DNA from 3 places in the Pseudoalteromonas sp. SS15 genome. Region 2 is predicted to be linked to each of the others. Evidence: predicted binding sites of a transcription regulator. Region 2 holds the regulator's gene; each other region holds the start of a gene.
What was found. Region 2 encodes sigma-54, which starts transcription at its own class of promoters, with help from an activator protein. Its sites were predicted from a motif close to GTTGGCACGNNNNTNGNNT; they were not measured.
Positions count from the first base shown of each region.

Region 1: the regulator sigma-54 is predicted to act here: its motif matches at 1,962-1,980, upstream of AAEU28_RS06295 (P-II family nitrogen regulator).
Region 3: the regulator sigma-54 is predicted to act here: its motif matches at 1,521-1,539, upstream of AAEU28_RS11255 (DUF1707 SHOCT-like domain-containing protein).

Region 1 covers NZ_JBMMUD010000002.1:436,078-443,766, reverse strand. The annotation lists gene AAEU28_RS06305 (hypothetical protein) at 1-122, opposite strand, end outside; gene AAEU28_RS06300 (S10 family peptidase) at 240-1,745, opposite strand; gene AAEU28_RS06295 (P-II family nitrogen regulator) at 2,024-2,362, shown strand; gene AAEU28_RS06290 (ammonium transporter) at 2,374-3,603, shown strand; gene mrcB (penicillin-binding protein 1B) at 3,828-6,188, shown strand; gene AAEU28_RS06280 (methyl-accepting chemotaxis protein) at 6,341-7,689, opposite strand, start outside.
Region 2 covers NZ_JBMMUD010000009.1:93,023-100,711, reverse strand. The annotation lists gene kdsC (3-deoxy-manno-octulosonate-8-phosphatase KdsC) at 1-362, shown strand, start outside; gene lptC (LPS export ABC transporter periplasmic protein LptC) at 359-913, shown strand; gene lptA (lipopolysaccharide transport periplasmic protein LptA) at 903-1,427, shown strand; gene lptB (LPS export ABC transporter ATP-binding protein) at 1,430-2,155, shown strand; gene AAEU28_RS17305 (RNA polymerase factor sigma-54) at 2,203-3,723, shown strand; gene hpf (ribosome hibernation promoting factor) at 3,752-4,039, shown strand; gene ptsN (PTS IIA-like nitrogen regulatory protein PtsN) at 4,042-4,494, shown strand; gene rapZ (RNase adapter RapZ) at 4,512-5,360, shown strand; gene AAEU28_RS17285 (HPr family phosphocarrier protein) at 5,364-5,639, shown strand; gene mgtE (magnesium transporter) at 5,758-7,116, shown strand; gene pmbA (metalloprotease PmbA) at 7,182-7,689, opposite strand, start outside.
Region 3 covers NZ_JBMMUD010000005.1:6,858-14,546, forward strand. The annotation lists gene AAEU28_RS11250 (DUF417 family protein) at 1-688, shown strand, start outside; gene AAEU28_RS11255 (DUF1707 SHOCT-like domain-containing protein) at 728-1,393, opposite strand; gene xthA (exodeoxyribonuclease III) at 1,750-2,559, shown strand; gene AAEU28_RS11265 (energy-coupling factor ABC transporter permease) at 2,574-3,203, shown strand; gene rlmA (23S rRNA (guanine(745)-N(1))-methyltransferase) at 3,200-4,000, shown strand; gene yfbV (terminus macrodomain insulation protein YfbV) at 4,075-4,527, opposite strand; gene AAEU28_RS11280 (acetate kinase) at 4,685-5,884, shown strand; gene pta (phosphate acetyltransferase) at 5,884-7,689, shown strand, end outside.

The sequences.
Region 1 (7,689 bases), on a different contig from region 2:
TGCGTGAACGCTGTGATTTTTTGCGGCGTTGTTTTAAGTTTTAAGCTGAGCTGCTCGATGGCGGCTGATTCACTCACGCTGCTATCGAAGCCGGCAAATACAACACGGTATTTGTCAGTCATGGAAACATCCTTAAATTCGCTAATGCTTTGAGTATACCCAAATTTTAAAGACATGCGAATGAAGGTATGGCTTTATGATGGCCTTATAAGCAAGATATAAGGCCATGGTATAAGTTTTTAATACTTAGCTGATTTGCCATTCGGTAGGGCGTTTTGAATAAATTCACGTAAGTCTTGATTTGATTGTTCTAAATCAGCACGACGTAAATACATCATATGACCTGAGCGATAACCTTTAAAGCTTAAACGGTCGCGCATTTTTGCACTTGGGTCGAGTTGCCACATCGTATATTTTGCATCGAAATAATTGGTTGCACCGTCATAGTATCCTGCTTGCACTAACACATTAAGGTATGGGTTTTGCGCCATGGCTAAACGTAGTTGCTCACCGGTGTTGTTATTACTGCGATCCCATGGATGAACCGAGCCAAACATATTGTATTTAATGTCGGTTTTGTAGTTTAGCTCTTCACGTAGATAGTAATTAATGGCTGGTGTGAAAGAATGCAACCATGAGGTTAGCTCCGGCCAGTAATCAGGTCTGCTGCCCGCATCACGTTTGTCGATACCTAAATAACGAGAGTCTAAGCGGCCAAGTGTTTGACCTCTGTCTCTTAGCAGCTCTTTCCAAAAAGCGCTGGTTGGAATATCTAAATTGTTCTGAGCGACAAAGGTTTCTGATAAACCACTAAACTTAGCAACTTGCTTAATTGCTTGTTGCTTTTCAGCATCGCTGATAAATGCACCTTTTGCCAATGCTGGTAGGTATTGGTTAATGGTGTAAGTTTCAACTTCGTCTAATACATCTAATAAGTCTTTATTTTGTAGCTCAGGTGCTAAAGCTTTGTGGTACCAAGCCGCCGCCGCATAGTAAGGTAAGCGATTTGCAGCTTTTACAGGGCCTTGGCGTTTAATACCAATGTCGGTAGGCGAAACCAGTACTACGCCATTTAAGTACATCCATTGGCTATTTTGTAGCTCATGAGCAAGGCCTGATACACGTGTAGTACCATAGCTTTCACCTATTAAAAACTTAGGCGATAAAAAGCGGTTGTTGCGATTCACAAAAGTGTTTAGCCATTCAGCGAGGTATTTGATATCAGCATTAACGCCAAAGAAACGTTTTTTCTGCTCTGCCTTACTAGGCATTTTTCCATCTTTGTTTGGTAAAACGCGCGAATAGCCTGTATTCACAGGGTTTACGAAAACGATGTCAGCGACGTCTAAAACTGAGTAAGGGTTAGTTTGTACACCGTACGGTTGAACCGGGTAGCCTTCAGTATCGATATTTAAAGTTTTAGGGCCAGTGTAAGCAATATGCATCCACACTGACGCAGAACCAGGACCACCATTGAATGAGATTAGTAGTGGGCGCTTACTCAAGTCTTTAACATCGCTTTTCTTGTAGTAGGTGTAATGCAAAGTGGCGATCGGGTGACCTTCCTCATCCCATACTGGCTGAGTCCCTGTGGTCGCAGTGTAATTAATTCTCTCACCAAGAATTTTAGTTTTATGTTTTGTGACAACTTGGTTGTCTATGTCGATTTGGCGGCTATGTTCACTTGCATTAACCGTTTGACCGATCAGCAATGCTGCACTGATGATGATGGTTTTTAGTTTCATTAGTTTATCTCCTCCGAAGCTAAATAATGTTCTGCTCTTACTGAATATGCAAAGTTTATGAGTCCAAGTATGGGCAAATTGAGATGGGTGTAAAAATGATTGAAATTTATGCACCAGCTCAGTTCAATTTGCATAACTACGCACTTAATTGGTGCATTTTATCTAATTTTAAATGTTCTTAAATTGTTAACTTTATGTATTTTTTAAAGTTTTAATTTTGGTATAGAGCTTGATTATTCATTGCCAACATAACGCATCACAATGTCGAAGGGGGCAATATGAAAATGATCAGCGCTATCATCAAGCCATTCAAACTTGATGAAGTCAGAGAAGCATTATCGGAGCTAGGTGTAGAAGGCATGACTGTTGTTGACGTAAAGGGTTTTGGTCGTCAACGCGGTCACACTGAGCTTTACCGAGGTGCAGAATATCAAGTTGATTTTATTCCAAAAATCAAAGTTGAAATCGCAACACAAAGCGAAAACGCAGAGCGTATTGTTAACACCTTAAGTGAAGTCGCTCGCACCGGAAAAATCGGTGACGGTAAGATTTTTGTGTATGACCTAGACCAAATTGTACGTATCCGTACTGGTGAATTCGACGAAGAAGCGATTTAGGAGCAATAACAATGGAAAACAGCATCATAGAACTCAAGTTCTCTTTAAATACTTTTTACTTTCTGATCTCTGGCGTATTGGTTATGTGGATGGCTGCGGGCTTTGCCATGCTTGAAGCGGGTTTAGTTCGCTCAAAAAACACCACTGAAATTCTAACAAAAAACATCGCGCTCTATGCCATCGCTTGTACTATGTTCTTGCTGGTGGGTTACAACATTATGTACGTCGATAATACAGCCGGTGGCATAGTGCCGAATTTTGGCGCGCTCATTGGTAGTGCCGCAGATGATGCAACTCATGCATTAGAAGCTGATTTCTTCTTCCAAGTTGTCTTTGTGGCAACGGCAATGTCAATTGTATCGGGTGCAGTTGCGGAGCGAATGAAGCTTTGGGCTTTCTTAGCATTCACTGTTGTTTTAACTGGTTTAATTTACCCAATTGAAGGCTTCTGGACTTGGGGTGGTGGCTTCTTATCTGAAATGGGCTTTGTGGATTTTGCAGGTTCTGCGATTGTTCATGGTGCTGGTGCGGCAGCGGCATTAGCGGGCGTATTACTTCTAGGTGCTCGTAAAGGTAAATATGGTAAGAACGGTGAAGTTTATCCAATTCCTGGTTCAAATATGCCACTTGCAACACTAGGTACATTTATTTTGTGGATGGGCTGGTTTGGTTTTAATGGTGGTTCGCAACTATTCATTGCAGATAAAGCAAATGCGGTTGCTGTGAGTCAAATTTTAGTGAATACCAATGCTGCGGCAGCGGCTGGTGCGATTGCTGCACTACTAGTTTGTAAAGTGCTTTGGGGTAAAGCAGATCTCACTATGATTTTAAATGGTGCTTTAGCAGGTCTAGTTGTAATCACAGCAGAGCCAGCTTCGCCATCACCGACTCTGGCAGTACTGCTGGGTGCATTAGGTGGGTCACTGGTGGTATTCAGTATCGTGTTCCTTGATAAGGCAAAGATTGATGACCCGGTAGGTGCGATTTCTGTACACGGCACCTGTGGCGCATTAGGTATCATGTTAGTACCACTTTCAAATGGTGATGCGAACTTTGTTACACAGTTAATTGGTTTAGTCAGTATCTTTGCTTTTGTATTCATCGCTTCTTACATTGTATGGGCCATCTTAAAGTCAACAATGGGTATTCGAGTTGGCGAAGAAGAAGAATTGTCAGGTATGGACCAACATGACTGTGGCGTTGATGCTTACCCTGAGTTTGTTACGGTTCGCGGTCAATAGTTGTCAAAGTTTCAATTTGCACACAGTGAGTGAAGAACAAATATCAGAAGTATCGAGTTAAGATTTACTGAGTGGTGTTCATGTGATGAGAGTTACTCACTGTGTGCATTTTGAAAACTGAATAAAATCAAGCCTAACTTAGCAATGAGTTAGGCTTTCAGGTCTTGTTAATCTAAGGTAATCTATGGTGATTAAATTGGCATTAACCATTCGTGAATAAAGGCATGGCCGAAAAAAAGACTCCTACCCAAAAATCGTCTACAAAAAAAGCAACACCGAAAAAAAGCGCTGCGCCTAAATCGAAAAGCACAAAAAAAACAACGAATAAAACTACAAAACAATCAAAAGGTAAATTTGCTCAATTCAAACAAAGAACCTTGCTAGGACTTTGGCGTTTATTTTGGAAAGGTAGTATCGCAGTTATTGCGGTGTTAGCGTTTTATGTGATTTACCTTGATGCCAAAGTGACTAAGCAGTTTGAAGGGAATAAATGGCAGTTGCCAGTGCAGGTCTATGCCCGAACTATGGATTTTCGTCCAGATCAATATTTGTCAGAAAAAGAAGTGCTTTGGGAATTAAAGCGCTTAAATTATTCAGAAGTAAATCAGCTTAGCCGCACAGGTCAGTATGTCGTTGAAGGGCGAACTATCCGTATTTATCGACGCGCTTTTGAGTTTTATGATGGGGTTGAGCAAGGCAAAGTATTTACCTTAAATTTTGCCGGTAAAAAATTAGCCAGTATAGTTAATGAGTCTGGTCGACGAGTGCCTAAAGCTCGATTAGAGCCCGTACAAATAGCTCGTATTGGTAATGACTCAAAGCAAGACAGAGAGTTTGTTCCACTCGATAAGTTTCCCACTATTTTAAAAGATGCGCTATTGGTTGTGGAAGATAGAAACTTCTATGAACATCATGGTGTATCTGTCATGTCTATTCTTAGAGCGCTTTATACCAATATTAAAGCAGGAAGAACGGTGCAAGGCGGCAGTACATTGACGCAGCAGTTAGCTAAAAACTTCTACCTAACCCGAGAACGCACTCTTACGCGTAAGATCAATGAAGCCTTAATCGCGATGATCTTAGACTTCAGATATAGCAAAGATGCTATCTTAGAAGCCTATTTAAACGAGGTGTATTTAGGGCAGGCATATAATCAAGGTGTGCATGGTATGGGACTGGCAGCAGAGTTTTACTTTGCAAAACCTGTTGATGAGCTTGAGTTTGACCAAATCGCGTTATTAGTGGCTATGGTCAAAGGGCCTTCTTATTATAATCCGAGACGTTACCCAGAACGCGCCCAAGAACGTCGTGATCTGGTACTCAGACTGCTAGCTGAAAATGGTTACTTAAGTACCAATGAATATCGTCAGTCACTTGAAAGGCCTATTAAAGTTGAGCCTTTAAGCCGTGACCGACAACAAAATTATCCAGGTTACCTAGAGTTGGTAAATCGAGAGCTAAAAGAATTATTACCTGATCAGCAAGTCATTAATGCTGGTGTGAGGATATTTACGTATTTCGATTTACAAAAACAAGCTGCAATGGAGGAGTCTATCCGCAAAGGCTTACCTTATTTAGAGCGCAAATATAAAACTGAAAAACTTGAAACCGCGATGATTTCAGTCAACCTTGAGAAAGCGGGGGTGTCTGCTTTGGTTGCTGGCCGAGATATGCGCTTTAGTGGTTTAAACCGCGCACTCGATACCAAGCGACAAGTGGGGTCATTAGTGAAGCCTGCAATATATCTTTCGGCCTTTGAGCAAAATACTCACAACCTTGGCACATTATTAGACGATGGGCCGCTAGAGGTTAAAGATAGTTCTGGAGATGTATGGACCCCTGAAAACTTTGACCATAAATTTAGAGGTGAGATGCCGCTTTATGAGGCGTTTAGTAAAAGCATTAATATTCCAGCGGTAAACCTAGGTTTAGATATTGGGGTACATAGAGTCGCTGAAACGCTTAATCAATTAGGCATTCAGCAGCAGGTTGAGCAGTATCCATCGTTACTTCTTGGCGCTCTTGAGCTTTCTTCATTCGATGTGGCACAGATGTATAGCACCATTGCCAGAAAAGGTCGCTATCAGCCACTTACCAGTATTGCAGCGATGACCAACTCGGTTGGGCGAGTCTTGTATGAACATCGCACGCGTTCAGAACAGCGTTTTGCTGAAGAATCAATTTATATGACCAATTACGGCTTAAAAAGAGTCACCAAAGATGGCACTGCAAAGCGTATTAATCTCCACTTTCCGTCTATCCAGCTTGCAGGCAAAACAGGCACCAGTAATGATTTAAGGGATAGCTGGTTTGCAGGATTCGATCACAATACAGTGACGGTTACTTGGCTCGGACGAGATGATAACAAGCCAACAGGTTTGACTGGGTCTAGTGGTGCGCTTGAGTTATACATTCGCTATCTGAAACCACTTAACCCACAGGCTATCGCTGATCAAAGACCGGACGGTGTGCGCTGGGCGTTTGTAAACCCAAAAACAGGCCGTCAGGCTGCACCAAGTTGCGGTAAGGTTATACAATTGCCTATTAGGCGAGAGCTGTTTAACCCAACGCCAACGTGTTCATAAATTGGTGTTACCTATTATAAAAGGACTAAACAGCACCACTAAAACAGGAATTTCTTAACTGCACCCTCAAACTGAGAGCTCATGCGTGCAAGTGTATGGGCATCATACTATAAGGTTGCAATCACTGACTCTGTTGTATGTCGGTTATACTTTTAAAACCTAAACTGTTTAACGGCTCCATTTAGCTGAGAGCTCATAGCTGCAAGCGTATGGGCATCATCTTGAGTGGCAATTGCTGATTCAAGGGTGTGTTGAGCAACATTATTAATGGTAGTCGCATCACTCAAAGCTTGTTGAGTGGCCAGAGATTGCTGTTGAACAAGCACACTAATATGCTGGCCCTGATTATCTATGTCGACCATGCTGGTTTGGGCTTCTTGTAAAACCTGATTGGTTTTTTCTGCTGCAAGTACGCCTTGCTCCATTTGCTCGACACTTCGACGCATTTTTTCTTGTGTGGTATTTGAAGCCTGTTGTAGTGCATTAATGATGGTGTGAATTTCTTCAGTTTGCTGCTGAGTACGTTTAGCCAAAGTTCTGACCTCATCAGCAACAACGGCAAAGCCTCGGCCTTGCTCACCAGCACGAGCTGCCTCAATAGCAGCATTAAGCGCGAGTAAATTGGTTTGTTCGGCAATTTCACTGATTGCGACACTGACCTTACTAATATCTTGGCTGTCTTGTGCGAGCTTATCAAGTGCTTGTCGACTCTCTTCAAACTCTTGTTGTAACATGGTCATATGCTGAGCAAGTTCTGTGGTGTTCTGACTGCCTTGCTTTACATGACTTGCCGCTGTGCTTGCTAATTGTGTTGCCTCTTGGGCTGAATGCTCAACAGAGGTGGCGGCATGATTCATTGCTTCTAACGCTTCTACAATGGTACCGATATTTTGCTGCTGCTGACTGACATCTTCACGGGTACTTTGACTAATTTCATTGAGTTTGCTGGTGGCATTTTGTAGGTTGCCACTGGTGCTTTTTACATCGCCAAGTAGATTAACCATAGCATCGAGCACTTGATTGTATTCGTAAGCAATAATACTCATCTCGTCATTACCAATCGCCGTTGCTTTGGCACTTAAATCACCTTGTGCAGCTTTACTTGCGTTGTATTCAAATGCGCGAATATTGTCTACCACAGCAAAGTAAAAGCCGAACATAAGGTAACTTGCAAGCAGCAGTGACACTACTGCAGCAAGCACGACACTGTTTCTGATAATTTGTTGAGATGATAAGCGTTCATTTAGCAATGCTTTTAAAAGCGGAGTTGCCGTATTGATGAGCATACTTACCTGTTCAAGCGTATCACTTTTTAAACTATTGAATTGGCTTTGTGATAATTGTAATTCATCAGGGTCAAGCAGATTGTTTTGAATGCTATTTTTAAAAGCCTGTACGGAACGTGTCACCTTATCTAGTTGCTGTGATAGCGATGATTTTACAGTTTGGTTATCTGCGATAGCCACCGCCAGTTTACCTTCTAAACGCTCAGCGTAACTGG
Region 2 (7,689 bases):
GAGTTGAAGTTGCCGTGATCACCGGTCGCCATTCACAGATTGTTCAGCAACGTATGACTAGCTTAACAGTAAAGCATATTTACCAAGGGCAAGAAGACAAGTTGCAAGCCTACGAAGCGCTAAAAGCTAACCTGAACCTGACAGATGTCGAGATTGCTTATATTGGTGACGATGGTCCCGATTTGCCTGTCATGGAGCAAGTAGGCTTTGCAGTGGCCGTAAATGATGCTCACCCTATCATTCGCAACCTTTCACACTACACGACTTTACTGCCCGGTGGATTTGGCGCTGTAAGAGAATTAACTGACTTACTCATGCTGTGCCAGGGTCATACACTCGGCACATCAGGAACAAGCGCATGACGGTCAACCGCGTCATATTATTAATTATTTTTGCACTGACCATGTATTGGATATGGTCACCGTATTTTGATCAGCCTAAAAAGCAAAGTGCCAGCGAAGAAGAGAGCATCGCCACCCCAGATTATGTTGCTACAGATCTAAAGCAAACCAAATATTCTGAAGCCGGCATACGAAATTACCTAGTTGAAGCGAATAAAATGGAGCTCTATCAGCAACTCGGGTTTAGCCATTTTACCTCGCCGACATTCACCCTGTTTAATGGCCCACAAAATTGGCAACTTTCGGCCAATGAAGCCACTTTATATGAAAATAATATGCTGATTTTAGAGGGAGATGTTAAAGCCCTAAATCTAACTGAAGGTGCTATGATAAGCCAAATCAGCGCAGACCATATTCAAGTAGATATTATTCAGCGCAGCATGCGCTCAGATCTACCCGTAGAAATTGTGGGCCCTCATTTAAATATAAAAGGGCAAGGCCTCAATGCCGACCTCAATACTGAAATTATTGAGCTCATTAACCATACGCGAACCATTTATTATGACCAATAAACTACTTCTTTCACTGCTACTACTCGGCTTTTCTAACTTTGCTTTGGCTGAAACAGCACCTATGTCACAAGTATCAATTAAAGCAGGTAAGCAGCAAGCACAATTAAAGACAAACATTGGTATCTTTGAAGAAAATGTTGAAATCATTCATGGCAACCGTGAAATTTATGCAGACAGATTGGAAGTACATCAGCGTGAAGAGCTCGGTGAGAACAAGCAGCTTTTAGTCGCAACAGGCAAACCAGCTCGCTTTATCGAAAAGCAGCCTGATGGCTCAGTATTAAGTGCCAGCGCAGAAGAAGTCAGGTATGACGTTGCAAATCGACTGCTTACCATCAAAGGCAAAGCAGAAATCAATCAAGCAGGTCAAGTTATCAAGGCTGAAGCAATTATTTATGACATCGAGAAGCAACTGATCAGTGCCGAGCAAAATGAACAAAACAAACAACGTGTACACACGATTTTAGTGCCAGAGAAAAAGGCATCAAAGTCTAACCCTGAACAAGGTCAATGAGCATGAGTGTGTTAACTGCCACAGCCTTAGCAAAAAGCTATAAAGGCCGCCAAGTCGTAAAAAATGTCAGTTTGAGTGTGGAAGCTGGGAGCATTGTTGGTCTTCTCGGTCCAAATGGCGCAGGTAAAACCACCAGTTTTTACATGATCGTTGGTCTTGTGCCTAGCGATAAAGGTAAAGTCACCATAGATGATAAAGATATCACTTTGCTACCTATGCACAGTAGAGCACGCATGGGCATTGGTTATCTGCCTCAAGAGTCTTCCATCTTCAGAAAGTTAACTGTTTATCAAAACTTAATGGCAATTTTAGAGACGCGCAAAGACCTCAATAAAGTACAAAGAGAGCAAACTTTAGACGACTTACTGGATGAGTTTAATATTCAACATATTCGGGACAGTCAGGGCATGGCTTTATCAGGTGGTGAGCGTCGCCGAGTTGAAATTGCTCGCGCTTTAGCCGCAAACCCTAAATTTATTCTTTTAGATGAGCCTTTTGCTGGCGTTGATCCGATTTCGGTGTTAGATATAAAGAAAATTGTTGAGCATTTAAAAAACCGCGGCATTGGTGTTCTCATTACAGATCATAACGTAAGAGAAACCCTTGATGTTTGTGAGAAAGCTTATATTGTTTCACATGGTGAATTAATCGCGTCAGGTACGCCTGAATCAGTTTTAGCTGATCAAACCGTGAGAGACGTCTACCTAGGTGAACAATTCCGTCTATAGTTAAAGCAAGACATAATCCAAATAACAAAAAGGATTGTTAGAAATACATGAGGCAATCGCTACAGCTGCGCATGGGGCAGCAACTAACCATGACACCACAATTGCAACAAGCAATTCGCTTGCTGCAATTGAGCACACTAGATCTACAGCAAGAGATCCAAGAAGCGCTGGATAGCAACCCTTTACTCGAAGTAGATGAATCGGAATTAGAGCCAAATACTGATGGCAATGATTCAGACAAAGCGACCAAAGACACTGATGCTAGCGAGCAACTCTCTAATTCTGCTGATGATGGTCACGGTGATGAACCGACCAGCGATTACGAACTCGATAGCGATGCCGCACTGAGTAAAGACACGGTCAGTGACGATCTCGCTATGGATGTGACATGGGACGAGTACATGAGTGCAGCACCGAGCACCAGTAGCGGCCCAATGCCTGAAGACGAAACTGTTTATCAGGGTGAGACCACTGAAACATTACACGAATATTTAATGTGGCAATTAGAACTCACGCCATTCAGTCCAACCGATAAAGCCATTGCCGTTGCCATTGTTGAAGCCGTTGATGATGCAGGCTTACTTACTGTTAGTACCGAAGAACTCCTAGAAAGTATTAATGAAGGCAATGACGAAGAGTTAATTGAACTCGATGAAGTAGAAGCTGTATTAAAGCGTATTCAACTCTTTGACCCTGTTGGTATTGCAGCTCGCTCATTACAAGAATGCTTATGCATTCAACTCAATCAGTTTGATGCAGACACGCCTTTTATAGCTGAAACAAAAATGGTGTTAAGCGAGCATATTGATCTATTGGCCAGCCGTGATTACCGCACCATCATGAAAAAGACCAAGCTCAAAGAGCCTGAGTTAAAAGAAGTGATGACTCTCATTCACAGCCTTAACCCTAAACCTGCCGCCAGCATTATTCGTGAAGAATCTGAGTATGTTATTCCTGATGTGTCGGTGAAAAAAGTAAAAGGTCGCTGGGTTGTTGAGCTAAACCCTGAATGTATGCCTAAAATTAGGGTTAATGATCATTATGCGGCAATGTCACGCTCAGTAAAATCAAGCACTGACAGCCAATTCATTCGCTCTCACCTACAAGAAGCAAAATGGTTTATTAAGAGCTTAGAAAGCCGTAATGACACTTTAATGAAAGTTACCAATTGCATTGTGCAACAACAACAGGCATTCTTTGAACATGGACCTGAGGCAATGAAGCCTATGGTTTTGAATGATGTTGCTGAGATGGTCGAGATGCACGAGTCTACCATTTCTCGTGTCACCACTCAGAAGTACATGCATACACCCCGTGGCATTTTTGAGTTGAAGTACTTCTTCTCAAGCCACGTAAGCACTGAAAACGGAGGTGAATGCTCATCGACTGCGATTAGAGCATTGATCAAAAAGCTAATTGCTGCAGAAAATACCGCTAAGCCATTGAGCGACAGCAAAATTGCAGATATATTGGCAGAACAGGGAATCAAAGTGGCACGTCGTACAATTGCAAAATACCGCGAGTCACTCTCTATTCCACCGTCAAATCAGCGTAAGAGCTTGATTTAAGACGTAAACCAAGAGAAGGAAAATGCTTATGCAACTAAATTTAACTGGTCGTCACGTAGAAATTACAGATTCATTAAGAGACTATGTAAACACGAAGTTTGCAAAGCTAGAAAGGCATTTTGATCACATTAATAACGTTCACGTGATCTTAGATGTTGAGAAGCTGGTACAAAAAGCCGAAGCTACCGTTCATTTAAATGGCGGTGAAATTTTCGCTTCAGATGAACACTCTGATATGTACGCAGCCATTGATAAACTCGTTGATAAACTCGATCGCCAAGTTATCAAACACAAAGAGAAATTAACTCGACACTAACCATGAAACTTAGCTCGATTATCAACAAGGACTGCAGTAAAGCTGCGGTCCTTTTTAATAGCAAAAAACGTGCGCTTGAGTACATCAGTGAATTAGCGAGCCAACACCTTCCAGAACATAACGCCCACGAAATATTAGATGCATTCCTAACGCGAGAAAAGTTAGGCAGTACAGGCATAGGCAAAGGTATTGCTATTCCTCATGGCCGCCTAGCAGGCATTGATACTATTTTTGCTATTTTAGTGACCAATCAAAGCGGTATTGATTTTGACGCAATAGACAACCGACCTGTCGATATTCTCTTGGCAATGCTTGTACCTGAAGGTAATAATGCAGAACATCTAAAGACCTTAGCTGCAATTGCTGATAAACTAAACAACAAAGAGTTTTGTAAGCAGCTTCGTCATGCAAAAGACGATGACGCACTCTATCAACTTATTGCACTTCAAGATTAATTAACAGAGAGGAATCCATGGAACTGATCATCATTAGTGGTCGCTCAGGGTCGGGCAAGTCCGTTGCCTTAAGGGTATTGGAAGACCTTGGTTATTATTGTGTTGATAATATTCCAGTAAATCTCCTACCATCTTTGGTCAGAAGTGTTTCTGATAACTATGACAAGATAGCCGTCAGTATCGACGTTCGTAACCTGCCAAAAGAGCAACAAGAATTTAATGATATTCTTGAATACTTACCAGGCTTTGCAAATCCCACGCTGTTCTATTTAGACAGTGATGACCAAGCACTGATCAAACGCTTTTCAGAAACGCGCCGATTACATCCGCTTTCTTTAAATAACCTGCCGCTTGATTTAGCAATTAAAGAAGAAAAGAAGTTACTCGATGTATTAATCACACGAGCTGATGTTTTGCTCGATACGACAGATTTAAGTGTGCATCAGCTAGCAGAAACCATTCGAGAGCAGATCCTTGGCAAAAAAGATAAGCAACTTATTATTACTTTCTTATCTTTTGGTTTTAAACATGGTATCCCTAAGCAAGCCGATTATGTATTTGATGCGCGCTTTTTACCAAACCCGCATTGGGAACCAGAACTAAAACCGCTTACTGGGTTAGATCAACCAGTTAAAGATTATTTAGCAAGCCACAGCATAGTGCAGAAGTTTACGTGGCAGATCCAAACCTTTGTCCAGACTTGGTTGCCTCACCTAGAGCGCAATAATCGCAGCTATTTAACCATTGCAATTGGTTGTACTGGCGGACAACACCGCTCTGTTTACCTTGCACAAACTATTGGTGAAAGCTTTGCTAAAACTCATAACAATGTGCAAATACGTCACCGCGAACAAGACGCAGACTAGAACATGGTCAAGGTAGAAGATACTTTTCTAATCCAAAATAAGTGTGGTCTGCATGCACGTGCAGCCACAGTGCTTGCGCAATTAGCCCAACAATTTGATGCGCAGATCACCCTTTATCAAGATGACAAGGAAGCGCCTGGTGACAGTGTACTCGCTTTGCTCATGCTTGAAAGCAGTCATGGCAAGCAGCTTCGAGTTTGCTGTGAAGGCCCAGATGCCGAGCCCGCACTATCCGCCATTGGCGAATTAATTGCACAAAAATTTCATGAAGATGAGTAACCAAGCACTTGGTAACTCTGCAAAAATTACGTTAAACTTAAGGCACTCTTTTTAGGCGCTCACAGTAACTGCCTAAACCTTTATTCTCGGTGCACACCACCTAATAAATGGATTGCCTATGCCAGAAGCCTTAGAACAAGACTATACGTTGCAACAATTACAACAAGTAACGCACGCAATAAACAATGGTCAGTTTGTTCAGGTTAGGCGTATTCTGGCTGAAACTCCCCCCTGCGACACCGCATTACTCCTTGAATCTTCTCCGCACAAAGTGCGTACTCAGCTATGGCAATTAGTTGACCCTGATATTCAAGGTGATGTACTCGAAGAGCTATCTGAAGACGTTCGTATTGGCATTATCAACCAAATGGATCCAGAACTCATTGCAGCCGCAACTGAGGATATGGATGACGATGACTTAGGTGAAGTTCTAAGAAGCTTACCTGAAGACGTCTACCAAGACGTTGTCGGCGCAATGGACGCTCAAGATAGAGCAAGGGCAACCCAGGCGCTTTCTTATCAAGAACGCTCTGCAGGTGCACTAATGAGCACCGATACAGTCACCATTAGGCCTGATGTGACGCTCGACGTGGTATTACGTTATTTACGTCTGCGAGGAGAGTTACCCGATGGTACCGATGATTTATATGTCGTCGATAAAGAAAATCAGTTTATCGGAGCGCTGCCTGTCGCAACCCTTTTAACGAACTCACCCGATAAAGTGGTTGCAGAACTCATGGATGATGAGAAAGAGACCATCCCCGTTTCTATGGATGAAAGTGACGTGGCGCAACTATTCGAACGTCATAACTGGATTTCAGCAGCGGTTGTTGATGATAACTTGCAACTGCTTGGTCGTATCACCATCGATGACATCGTAGACGTTATTCGTGAAGATGCCGAACACAGCATGTTAAGCATGGCGGGTCTAGATGACGAAGAAGATACCTTCGCACCGGTTTTGAAAAGTAGCCAGCGACGATCTATCTGGCTTGGCATTAACCTTCTAACGGCTTTGCTTGCCGCCTTTGTCGCCAGCTTTTTCGAAAGTACCCTAGATATACTGCCTATTTTAGCGGTGCTTAATGGCATTGTACCGAGTATGGGTGGGGTGGCTGGCAGCCAAACCCTAACACTCGTTATTCGTGGTATTGCCCTTGGCCATATCAACAACACCAACCAGAAGTTCTTGCTTGGTAAAGAGCTTGCCATCGGAGCATTAAACGGTGTGCTTTGGTCTATTCTAATCGCCGGTGTTGTTGCCATATGGCAATGGGATTTCGTACTCGGTGGCGTGATCGCCTTTGCTATGTTCATGAACTTACTTGCAGCCGGCATTGCCGGTGCCAGTATCCCAATTATCTTAAAGCGTATGAACATAGATCCTGCCCTTGCGGGCAGTGTGGTACTCACCACAGTCACAGATATTGTTGGTATCTTTGCTTTCTTAGGGACAGCGACCTGGTTCTTAGTTTAGCCCACTTCAGACACAAAAAAGCCCGCTCAGTTTCGCGGGCTTTTACTTTAATAAAAGCTAATAGGCTATTCGCCAGCAACCTGCATTGACTCAATTAATATCGAGCCCGTTTGCACACTGCCACGCGCTTCAATATCTCCACCAATGGCCTGTATTTCCATAAACATATCTTTTAGATTGCCCGCAATGGTGATCTCACTTACTGGATATTGGATCTCGCCCTGCTCAACCCAAAAACCTGCTGCGCCTCGAGAGTAATCTCCCGTTACTGTATTCACACCTTGCCCCATTAGCTCAGTGACTAATAAGCCAGTCCCCATTTCTTTAAGAACAGCCTTTAGATCATCGTGCGTCTGCTGTACTAACCAATTATGAATACCGCCAGCATGGCCTGTGGCTGTCATACCCATTTTTCTTGCTGCGTAACTTGCAAGTAAATAGGTTTGCAACTCGCCACCATGAATGATTTCACGATCCAGCGTTTTTACCCCTTCACTATCAAATGGGCTAGACGCTAACCCTTTCAATAAATGTGGGCGCTCTGACACATTTACTCTGCCATTAAAAATTTGC
Region 3 (7,689 bases), on a different contig from region 2:
CCTAAGTTATGAAATTGCTAATATATTGGCTGCTTTATGCTTTTCTTTACTTGCTGTATTTTCGATACTTTCTATGTACTTTGAAAAAGCAAAACCGACTTTAGCATCTTTACTCATTATTGTGTCTGTAGTGCCTTTACTAAGCCTTTTTTCAACGGGTATGTGGATTGAAAGCATGGGCGGGTTTCCTGTCATCGGAGCAGGCCAAGGCGTCATTAAGTATTTTGCGTTACTTTCAATTGGCATCTGTCTACTTAACCCAAACCTTTCTAATCATGTAATGCAGTGGATAGCGATATTCCCAGTTTTGGTGGTACTCGTTTGGATCGGAGGTATGAAGTTTACCTTGATAGAAGCACAAGGGATCGAAGACTTACTGCAAACTTCACCATTTATGTCTTGGATGTATGCTGTTTGGGATTTACAAACTGCCTCGAATTTAATTGGTGTTTATGATTTGTTAGCTGTCGCACTTTTAATTGCAGCCATATATAACAAAAAAGTACTTTGGATTGGCGTGTTAATGTCACTTGCAGTTTTTGTCATGACACAAACATTTTTAGCTACAACCCCGGGGGCCGTTTCTTCATCGACAATTTTGTCCACGACAGGTCACTTTTTAATAAAAGACTTGTGGTTTATCGCGAATTTGATTTTCTTCTTAAAATTTACTGATCAAAAAGCATAATAAAAAGGGCATGTTTAAGCGTGCCCTTTTGAACCCTGTTTATTTATATTTACCATAACTGCCATCATCAAATAATGATTTGAGTTCATTGGCAAAGCTCACAAATTTTTCTTTAATTGTGCGCTTAATTTCAACGTCAACTGAGCCTAACCACAGTTTGCCTTTAACCTTTATAGTCGGTGCTTGTTTTGGCGCAATAGATGGCGCTTTATTTTCTACATTACCTAGAATACAAAACGCCTCACAGATCACATTTACGCCTTCGGGGATTAAAATTTTCTCTGAGCCAAGTACACAGTTTACGTTGACGGTGACTTCTTGATGTTCGAATACCGCGTCAGAAAAATCTAATGTTGTAGAACCTAAAACATTTAGTAAGTTTATCTCTTTAGGCACCGCCCATTTACCAGTTCGCGAACTGTTTCCTAAAACCGTTTTAATATCTAGCTTGTCACCTGCAGACTTTTGTCCGTAATTAATATTTAAGCTCGCATCTTTTTGCGCCGTATATTTCTCGTCAGCTTGCATAGTAAGATCTGCTGTTAAGGCGACGATTTCAGCATGAACTTGTGTACTCATTGCTTTGTCTAAACGTCTTTCAAATGCCTCTGCGGAAATAACACCATGGCTATAGTTATAAATTAGGTTATCTATTACTTCTTCTCTGACTTGTTCAATAGGTCTATCTTCTAATACGACGCTCATGTTATTTCCCTACTATGTAATACCAATCTGCAGTAACACTTAATTAAGCTGATTGATATAAGTGAGTGACTGGTTCAACTTAAGCATTCAATAAGTTGTACCATTAAAATTGCATTTTTTAAATTTAAAGCAATAACCGAACCAGAAATAAAGTCATTAAAATTCAATGTACTAATTCAGTTAGCATTTCTAGCTAGGTTACTTTCTCACCAAAATTTGAGTGTATTGACTAATAAATAACATATCTCCCAAATCGAAAAAGGTGATAGATAATTTAAATTGCTATCTCGGGCTTTCGCAACTCCCTTTCAATGTTAAAATGGTACATAAATTACATAGAACTATAAGCGCAAATTATGAAAGTAATCTCATTTAACATTAATGGCCTTCGTGCTCGTCTTCATCAATTGCAAGCATTAATCGACAAACATCAACCGGACGTAATTGGTTTACAGGAAATTAAAGTTCACGATGAAGCGTTTCCGGTTGAAGATGTAGAAGCTATGGGCTACCACGTTTATTTCCATGGTCAAAAGGCGCATTATGGTGTCGCATTGATGTCGAAGAAACCAGCTAAATCAATCAAAAAAGGGTTTTCGACTGATACAGAAGAGTCTCAAAAGCGTATGATTTCAGGTGTATTTGAGAATGATAAAGGTGAAGATGTGATCATTCATAATGGCTACTTCCCTCAAGGTGATAACATAAACCATGAAACCAAATTCCCATACAAGCGTCAGTTTTATAAAGACTTAATGACACACTTAAATGAAAATCACACGCCTGAAGAAAATGTCATTGTAATGGGTGATATCAATATCTCACCGGTTGATTTAGATATCGGTATTGGTGAGCCAAATAAGAAACGTTGGCTTAAAACGGGCAAGTGTTCATTCCAACCCGAAGAGCGCGAATGGCTTGCGACGTTAATGGATTGGGGATTTAAAGATACTTTCCGCGAATTAACACCAGAAAAAACAGAACGTTACTCGTGGTTCGACTATCGTTCAAAAGGCTTTGATGATAACCGAGGCCTTCGCATTGACGTAGTGTTAGCTACTGAATCATTGATGGCCAAATGTGTAGAAAGTGAAATCGATTACGAATTAAGAGGTATCGAGAAGCCTTCTGATCACGCGCCTATTTGGGCTGAGTTTAAATTTTAATTAGAACTCACTCTATGTTACTGACCCCGCTTGTTACCTTAATCATATTCGCACTTACAATCGATAAGCGCGAATATATAACGCTTTGGCAAAAGCCTATCCGACAAACTGGTGTACTTGCTTGCTCGGTTGTGTTGGCGCTACTTTGGCAAATCAAAGCGGGGATTTTGCCCTATTTAAATATCCATATATTGGGAATAACCGCAATTACTTTAGTGCTTGGTTGGCGGTTAGCAAGTTTAAGTGCCCTACTTACCAGTCTCTTACTACTTGTGTTTGGCAGCATTCAATCTTCTGAATTTGCCGAGTTTTATCTTTTTACTGCACTTCTGCCTATACTGGTTAGTTACGGCCTATTTGTATTTTGCTACAGCAAGCTACCAAGACATTTCTTTGTTTATATTTTTGTCTGTGCATTTTTATGCGCTGGCTGCATTGGCGCCTTCAAAATATTGTCGTCAGGTGCTTATTACTGGCTAATTGATGCATACACATTCCAACAGTTATTAGATAACTATTTGTTTTATGCAACGCTGATTTGGTTTCCCGAAGCCATGTTGAATGGTATGGCAATCACTTTACTTATTACTTATAAACCCCACTGGGTTAAAACCTTTTATGATAAGGAATACTTAGATAAATGACGCTAATTTATCACTGTCCGCTTTGTCAGGCTCCGTTAAATAAAACGGGTAATAGCATGTCGTGCGAGAAAAAACACCAATTCGATTTCGCTAAAGAAGGCTATGTTAATTTACTGCCTGTGCAGAACAAAAAATCAAAGCAACCCGGTGATAACTTAGACATGGTTCAAGCACGTCGTGCGTTTTTTGCAACCGACCACTACCATTTTTTAAGACAAGAAATCGCTAATTTAATTGCCCTATCTTCTCCTAGAACACTACTCGATTTAGGCTGTGGCGAAGGGTTTTATACGCATTTATTTGCCAATGAATTACCTGAATGTGCTGTATACGGGCTAGATATTTCAAAATCAGCCGTTAAGTATGCTGCTAAGCGATATAAAAAGGCTAATTTTAGTGTTGCTTCTGCTAAACAAGCGCCATTTGAAAATGAAAGTATGGACTGTGTTGTTACCGTATTCGCCCCCGTTTTTGAACAAGAATTACAAAGGCTGGTGAAGAAAACGGGTAAAGTAATTTTAGTAAACCCAGGCCCTAGACATTTATTTGAGCTTAAATCGTTAATTTACCCTGAAGTGAACTTACATACACATCCAGATACCCCTGCAGGGTTTGAATTAGTCCAACATCATGAGCTAGAGAAACAAGTTGAGATTAAAACGGAAATTATTGAGCACTTGATACAAATGACACCATTTGCTTGGAAATTTAAAGAAAGTCACTATGAAGCTTTAAAGGAAAAACAGAGTCACTCGATTACCCTATCTTTTTATTTAAGCGAATATCAGAAGGTGTGAACAATTCTGTGAAATTCGAGTCCTGTTAATTAAAAGACTTGTTTTGAAAAATTTGTATAACTAAAAAGAGCAGTTTAAAACTGCTCTTTCGTGAATGCCTTATCCATTTTCTCAAACATGTCTTTTAAAAGCTTTGCCAAAGTTCGATAAGTTGGTCTTCGAGATTGTAATTGCATGGGTGCATCATAACCATTGGCCACCATCTTATTAAACAATTCTTGATACCAAGTGTTTAGTGATGGATTAAGCGGCGTATCAGCACGTTTCCCCAGCCAAAGTAAACCTTGAGCAGGCAAAGATAAAAAGAAAAACGCAATGGCTAAAGATTGAGGTACATACTGATTTCCCAGCCAATTGGTTTGTAGTACTAACGTTATCACAGCAAGTAAAGGCATAACACTGATGGCAAGTTCAGTGGCTTTAATGACTCTAAATTCTGCAAAAATAGGCGCAAGCTCTTTGCGCATAGGCCATTCTTTGGCGTACTGTCGTCCAAGTTGCATTTGAGAAATGAGACTTTTTTGCATTAGGACTCCTACTAGAAGCTAACTATTCGGTCAAAATTGGGGTAAAATAATCAGTTAACACTGTCTATTATACCTTTGTATTACTGCGTAGCTTAAACCGCGACTTCGCTTTAAGCTTAATACGCATTTACTGTTATTGTCAAAATTGGAAATGCATATGCCCTCATCTCATGTACTGGTTTTAAATTGCGGAAGCTCTAGTTTAAAGTTTGCCATCATCGACACTGTGTCGGGTGACGAGCTTCTTTCAGGTCTTGCCGAACGTTTAGGCGAGCAAGATCCGCAAATCAAGTACAAGTTTAATGGTGACAAGCAACTTATCGCGCTATCACCAAACGATGCTCATCAAACTGCAATTGCAAAGTTAGTTGAACTAGTAAAGCAATTACAATTAGATTCAAGCCTCATTGCCGTTGGACACCGTGTTGTTCATGGTGGTGAGCACTTCACTAAATCTGCTTTAATCACACCAGATGTGATAGAAGCTATCACCAAGACTTCTTCACTTGCGCCACTGCATAACCCTGCTAACTTGCTTGGCATCGAAGCGGCGCAATCTGCATTTTCTCATTTACCGCAAATTGCTGTGTTTGATACCGCATTCCATCAAAGCATGTCGCCAGAAGCTTTCTTATATGCGCTGCCTTATACGCTTTACAAACAACATGGGATCAGACGCTATGGTTTCCATGGTACCAGTCATGCTTTTGTATCGGCAGAAGCTATCAAGACCTTAAACCTTGAAGAAACAAACTCTAAGGTCATCAGCGCGCATTTAGGTAATGGCTGCTCGGTTACGGCTATCAAAAATGGTAAATCGGTAGATACCAGTATGGGTATGACGCCGCTTGAAGGTTTAGTCATGGGCACCCGCAGTGGCGATATTGACCCAGGCATTTTCAACTACCTGACTGAGCAACTGAATTACTCAGCAAAGCAAATCGATACGCTTTTAAATAAAGAAAGTGGATTATTAGGCATTAGTGAACTTTCGAACGATTGTAGAACCATTGAAGAGTCTGCGGCTGACGGGCATCAGCAAGCAGCACTTGCATTAGATATTTTCTGTTATCGTTTAGCAAAACAAATTGCTGCGTTTGTAGTGCCTTTAGGTGGCTTAGATGCATTGATTTTTACAGGGGGCATTGGTGAAAATTCAGATGTTATACGCGCTAAGGTTGTTGCACATTTATCTTTCTTAGGTTTAGAAATCGACAATGATAACAACCTTGCAGCACGCTTTGGTTCTGAAGGTGTGATCACAAAGCAAACATCGCCATGTGCCATTGTGGTGCCTACCAATGAAGAATGGATGATTGCCAACGATGCAGCAAACATTGCACAGGAGCAAAAATAATGAGTCGTAGGATTATGTTAATCCCCATCTCTACTGGGGTTGGTTTAACGTCTGTCTCTGTTGGTCTTGTGCGTGCGCTTGAGCAAAAAGCGGTCAAAGTAAACTTCTTTAAACCCATTGCGCAACCTCGTAAAGATGATATAGGCCCTGAGAAATCGACGGTTATTGTGCAGCAAGGTTCAACCATTCAGCCTCCAATGCCGTTTGAACTTAGCTATGCTGAGCAAATGATTGGGGATGGTAAAGGCAATGATCTACTAGAAGAAATCGTTGAACGCTTCGAAAGTGCCATCAGTGATGATGAAGTTGCGATTATCGAAGGTATGGTTCCTACTCGTCTACAGCCTTATGCAGGTCGTGTTAACCGTGAAATCGCGCAAACGCTTGGTGCTGATATCGTATTTGTATTAACCCCAGGTAATGACACGAACGAGCAGTTAGAAGATAGGTTAGAAATTGCCTCAGGTAACTACGGCGGCATAGATCACAGTCGTGTACTGGGTTGTATTTTCAACAAAGTAAATGCTCCGCTTGATGAAGAAGGCCGCGCGCGTGCTGATTTAGTTGACCAGCATGAACCTGAAGAACTTGAAAATGAAATGAACCGTCTGGCGTCATTGCCTATTTTCAGAAAACACCCGTTTATGTTGCTTGGCGCAATTCCATGGGACTTCGACTTAGTTGCGCCACGTGTAGCAGACTTAAGTGATTACCTAAAAGCCGAAGTGATCAATGCCGGTGACATGGCCCACCGACGTTTACGCCGTGTCACCTTTTGTGCCCGAACGGTTTCAAATATCCTGAATCACTTTACCCCGGGTGCGCTACTGGTTACACCTGGAGACCGCTCTGATGTGTTAGTGGCAGCGTGTTTGTCCGCTATGAATGGTACCAAATTAGGTGCGATTTTATTAACGGGTGGCTTCAAACCTGAACCGCGCATCATGACTTTATGTGAACAGGCGATGGAAACAGGTCTGCCGATTCTAGCCACTGAAGCCGATACGTGGCGTACCTCATTGTTACTTCACAACTTTAATATGGAAGTACCAAGTGACGACGAACAGCGTATTGAAAAAGTAAAAGAGCATAATGCTGCGAACATCGACTCAGATTGGTTAGATACTTTAGCCAAAGACGTTGCGAAAACACGCAAGCTTTCTCCTCCTGCATTTAGATTCTTGTTGACCGATTTAGCACGTCAAGCAAAGAAAACCATTGTGCTTCCTGAGGGCAATGAACCTCGCACTATCAAAGCTGCTGCAATTTGTGGTGAACGTGGCATTGCCAAAACTGTACTATTGGGTGAAAGAGAAGAAATCGAACGTATTGCGCTTCAACAAGGTGTAGAGCTCAACGAAAACGTTATTATTAAAGATCCGAATGAGATCCAAGATAATTATGTTGCACCTATGGTTGAACTGCGTAAAAACAAAGGTCTTACCCCTGTGGTTGCTAAAGAGCAACTGCAAGACAACGTGGTATTAGGCACTATGATGCTCGCTGAAGACGAAGTCGATGGCCTTGTATCTGGTGCGGTGAATACCACAGCGAATACTATCCGCCCTCCTCTGCAGCTCATTAAAACTGCGCCGGGTTCATCTTTAGTGAGCTCTGTGTTCTTTATGTTACTACCTGATCAAGTATTGGTTTATGGCGACTGTGCGATTAACCCAGACCCAACTGCTGAGCAACTTGCCGATATCGCCATTCAGTCAGCTGACTCTGCTGCGGCCTTTGGTATTGAGCCGCGAGTTGCCATGATCAGCTACTCTACGGGTGAGTCTGGCCATGGTGCGGATGTA